2 regions of the Brenneria sp. L4-2C genome follow, and region 1 is predicted to be linked to the other one. Evidence: predicted binding sites of a transcription regulator. Region 1 holds the regulator's gene; the other holds the start of a gene.
What was found. Region 1 encodes PurR, which represses purine synthesis genes. Its sites were predicted from a motif close to CANGCAAACGTTTGCNTG; they were not measured.
Positions count from the first base shown of each region.

Region 2: a site for PurR is predicted at 1,395-1,412, ahead of purM (phosphoribosylformylglycinamidine cyclo-ligase). Genes of this name have one in related genera too.

Region 1 is NZ_JBEIAC010000001.1:15,022-17,430, forward strand. It holds gene cfa (cyclopropane fatty acyl phospholipid synthase) at 1-207, opposite strand, end outside; gene purR (HTH-type transcriptional repressor PurR) at 558-1,589, opposite strand; gene cydH (cytochrome bd-I oxidase subunit CydH) at 1,966-2,055, shown strand; gene ABRZ26_RS00115 (C40 family peptidase) at 2,148-2,409, opposite strand, start outside.
Region 2 is NZ_JBEIAC010000003.1:96,489-98,897, reverse strand. It holds gene purN (phosphoribosylglycinamide formyltransferase) at 1-278, opposite strand, end outside; gene purM (phosphoribosylformylglycinamidine cyclo-ligase) at 278-1,315, opposite strand; gene upp (uracil phosphoribosyltransferase) at 1,636-2,262, shown strand.

The DNA of each region.
Region 1 (2,409 bases):
CCATCCGTCCATGTAGCTTTCACCCAATCCTAATGAGCCTTCACGCAACACGCGTTTGAAAAAATCGGGATTTTTAATCTTTATATCAAAAGGGCGGGAGCCGTTGATTTTGATATCGGCCATGTCCAGCATTTCACGCACAATTTGAAACCAGGAGTTGCCATGGCTCTCCAGTCCTTCTACATCCTCTATACACGATGAACTCATAATTTCTCCCTACCTTGCCGCTCACGGTGAAAACTGCAAGGAAAGCATAGACAATTTTTTACCCATTATCGGCATCGGTGGGTATCACCCATCGTCTACCCTCTGAATAACAAGAGGAAAATGAAGAGAAAAAGCCGGTACGCAAATACGTAGAGGCACTCATCCTTAAAATAAACGCGCACATCCAATATGCGCTCACACTATATAAGGATAGTGAATAAAGAGATTAATATGGTTGTTGTCGTCGAATTGCTGATCAGTTTAGGACTGCTTCAGCCAGGGTACAAGCATAAATTGGCTGAAGCAGCGTAGCGGCTAGAGGGTATAGCGGCAGATAAATGCGTGGGTGCTCAGGAATAACGCCGGTAATCGCGGAATGGGCCATCGGCGACGGAACGACGTTCTATCAGCGAAGGATGAACCTCAATAACCTGGGCGTCTTCGCGCTTACTGGTAATTCGGTCCAAAAGCATCGATAAGGCCGATTGTCCCAACCGTTCTTTCGGCTGGTGGATGGTGGTCAGCGCCGGGGTGAAAAAACGGGCATGACGAACATTGTCGTAGCCAATGACCGAGATATCCTGGGGAACGTGTAGCCCCAGTTCGTCCGCCGCGCAGATAGCGCCCATGGCCATAATATCCCCGCCGCAGAAAACCGCCGTGGGACGATGTTTCTGCGCCAGAATCTGGTGCATCGCCTTATAGCCGGATTCGGGTTCAAAGTCGCCCCGTACGATCCATTCATCGTGAATCTGAATATCGGCGTCGTGCAGCGCTTTTAAAAAGCCAAGATAGCGTCCGCTGCCGGTATTGCGCTCAAGAATGCCATGAATGGCGCCGATTTCCCGGTGACCGCGTTCGATAAGATAACGGCCCGCCATATAACCGCCTTCAAACGCGTTATCAATAATGGTGTCGGTAAAATCGCTGTGAGCCTGTCCCCAATCCATCACCACCATCGGAATACTGCGATAGTCTTCCAGCATGGCAAGGAGTTCGGGCGGATATTCCGCGCACATCACCAGCAATCCGTCGACGCGCTTTTGCGCCAGCATGGAAAGGTAGGCGCGCTGTTTATCGATGTCGTTATGCGAATTACACAAAATCATCGTATAGCCTTTGGCGTAGCAACCGTTTTCAACGGCTTCAATGATTTCCGCAAAGTAGGGCGCTTCGCTGGAGGTCGCCAACAGACCGATAGTCCTTGTATTATTCACTTTAAGACTGCGGGCCACGGCGCTGGGCGAATAGTGTAATTCTTTGATGGCGGCCCTGACGGCGGCTTTGGTTTCTTCGGCGACGAAACGTGTTTTATTTATCACATGCGATACGGTTGTGGTCGAAACGCCTGCGCGCTTTGCCACATCTTTGATCGTTGCCATGTAAAAGTGACTCCTAACCGACTCATTACAGTCGTATATATATTGTTAATCGTTTGCCTGCGTTTAACGTTCTCTTTCCAGATAAAAAAACAGAATTTTAGAAGGAGAATGCCGAATGTTATACCTGAAGGGGCAAGGCGGACTTTCTCGACCAATACGCGGCGTGTCGTCAAACAGCGAATTTTGTCCGATTTGACAGAAAAGTGAAAGCAGTAATTTATATTATTAGTGATACGCCGCCCTCAGTTTTTTCGGGCAAACCCGGCAACAGCGGCTATTGTTATACAAGATGCCGCTTTAGCCCGATGTTGAATGCAAGGCGCTAAAGAGGGTCAATATTTTCTTCTGATAATTCTTATACGCAAAGGAGATACCGATGGATGCCGACCTGAAGATTTCGCTGCTGGCCACCGTTGGGGCGCTGTTGCTGGTTGTCGTATTCAGTTTTGCCGCCGTATTGAATTAATTGAAACCAAGCGTTCGTTTTCGCCATCCGATCGGGCGCGTTTTCAACGGAAAACGCGCCCGATTTCCTTCTGATCGTTTCGTCGTTGCGGCTTAGCGAATGGTTTGCGGGGTGACGACGCGACGCGCGCCGACATAATGATCCTGCCAGTAATCTTCGCTCAGTTTGCTGATGCGAATATCTGAACCGGTACGCGGCGACTGAATGAATTTCCCGTTACCCACATACACGCCGACATGGTCGGCCGCGCCGCGGTTATTGATACGGAAGAAAACCAAATCGCCGCTTTCCAGTTCGCTTTTCTTGATCGGGGCCGCGTCGCGCAAATGATACATCTCATTGGCGGTGCGGGGG
Region 2 (2,409 bases), on a different contig from region 1:
AGGATCCGCATATAGCCGGCCAGTACAATCAGCGCCGGATCATACTGGGCGATTTCCTGCGCCATTGCCGCATCATAAGCGGCGCGATCGGCAAAATCCGCCGGATTGATGACATGCGCCGGTATTTCCGCTTCTTGCGCGACCTGCAAGCCGTAGGCTTCAGGATTATTGCTGAATACGGCGGCTATCTTTCCATTGATACGATGACGCTTGCAGGCGTCGATCAACGCCTGCAAGTTGCTTCCTTGACCCGATATCAGGATAACAAAGTTCTTCATCAGTTAATGACCACTGCCTCTTCGGCGTCAGTCTGATTAATCACGCCGATTTTCCATGCTGTTTCGCCACTGCCGTTTAATAAGGCAATGGCCTCGTCTGCCAGTTCGGTCGGCAGTGCAATGATCATACCAACACCACAGTTGAATGTGCGATACATTTCGTGGCGGCTGACGTTGCCCGCCTGTTGCAGCCAGTTGAATACCGCCGGCCACTGCCAGCTTGATTCATCGATGACGGCCTGCATGCCTTCCGGCAATACGCGCGGAATGTTTTCCCAGAAGCCGCCGCCCGTCAGGTGGCAAATGGCGTGGACGTCGATTTTTTCGATCAGCGCCAGGATCGACTTAACGTAGATTTTCGTCGGCGCCAGCAGGTGGTCGGCCAGCGGCTTGCCAGCCAGATCAACCGTGGCCGGGTCGGCTTTACTGACTTCCAGGATCTTGCGCACCAGCGAGTAGCCGTTCGAGTGCGGGCCGCTGGAGGCTAGGGCGATCAGCGTATCGCCCGACTGTACTTTACTGCCGTCGATGATTGCGGATTTTTCCACCACGCCGACGCAGAAGCCGGCGACGTCATAATCTTCGCCGTGATACATGCCCGGCATTTCCGCCGTTTCGCCGCCCACCAGCGCGCAGCCTGATTGTTTACAGCCTTCCGCGATGCCCGTAATCACGCTGGCCGCCGTATCGACATCCAGTTTGCCGGTGGCGTAGTAATCCAGAAAGAATAAAGGTTCAGCCCCTTGCACGACTAAATCGTTAACGCACATGGCGACCAGATCGATACCGATAGTGTCATGGCGTTTGAGATCCATCGCCAGACGCAGCTTGGTGCCGACCCCGTCAGTGCCGGAAACCAGAATGGGTTCGCGGTATTTTTGCGGTAAGGCGCACAGGGCGCCGAAACCCCCCAGGCCACCCATAACTTCCGGGCGGCGGGTCTGTTTCACTACACCCTTGATACGGTCTACCAATGCATTACCCGCATCAATATCCACGCCTGCGTCTTTATAGCTGAGAGAGGTTTTGTCGGTCACTACGGAGTCCCCACGGAGGTTACAATTTGTGGTCAAAAACACTTGTCGGTAAAAATGGAGCGCGCTAATTCTAACAGCGCGAGCAAACGTTTGCGAGCGATGAGTCGCCGGGGTTTCATTTTTCCTCATCGCCGGCAATTTCCTTTACCGGTTGATCTGGATCACGCTTAATCGTATGTCGCTTGCGTAAAAAAGCGGTATAATCCGGCGATTTTTTTGATAGCGGGCTGTTCTGCCCGCCACCCTGCGGGCCGCCGCAAACGGCGTTTAAAAAACGCTCCGGGCGTTTTTTTACCGTCCACTGTCTAGGGAGAATAATGATGAAGATCGTTGAGGTGAAACACCCGCTCGTCAAACATAAACTTGGCCTGATGCGTGAGAACGATATTAGCACCAAACGTTTTCGCGAGCTGGCTTCCGAAGTGGGGAGTTTATTGACCTATGAAGCAACGGCCGGTTTAGAAACTGAGAAAGTGACCATCGAAGGTTGGTGCGGCCCGGTTGAAATCGATCAAATCAAGGGCAAGAAAATTACCGTTGTGCCTATTCTGCGTGCCGGTTTAGGGATGATGGAAGGGGTGCTGGAAAACGTTCCCAGCGCCCGTATCAGCGTGGTGGGCGTTTACCGTAATGAAGAGACGCTGGAGCCGGTACCCTATTTCCAGAAGCTGGTTTCCAATATCGATGAACGTATGGCGCTGGTGGTGGACCCGATGCTGGCGACCGGCGGCTCAATGATCGCCACTGTCGATCTGCTGAAAAAGGCCGGCTGCCAGAGCATCAAGGTACTGGTGCTGGTCGCCGCGCCGGAAGGTATCGCCGCGCTGGAAAAAGCGCACCCGGATATCGAACTTTACACCGCGGCGATTGATAAGGGCCTGAATGCACAAGGTTATATCATGCCGGGTCTGGGCGACGCGGGCGATAAGATATTCGGCACCAAATAACCGTCAGGCCGGCTTAATCAGTCGGCTTTTTTATGGCGGGCTGTCCCTGCCCGCCACCCTTGCGGGCCGTCGCAAGAGACGTTGAAAATCGCTCCGGGCGATTTTTTATGGCGGGCTGTCCCTGCCCGCCACCCTTGCGGGCTGTCC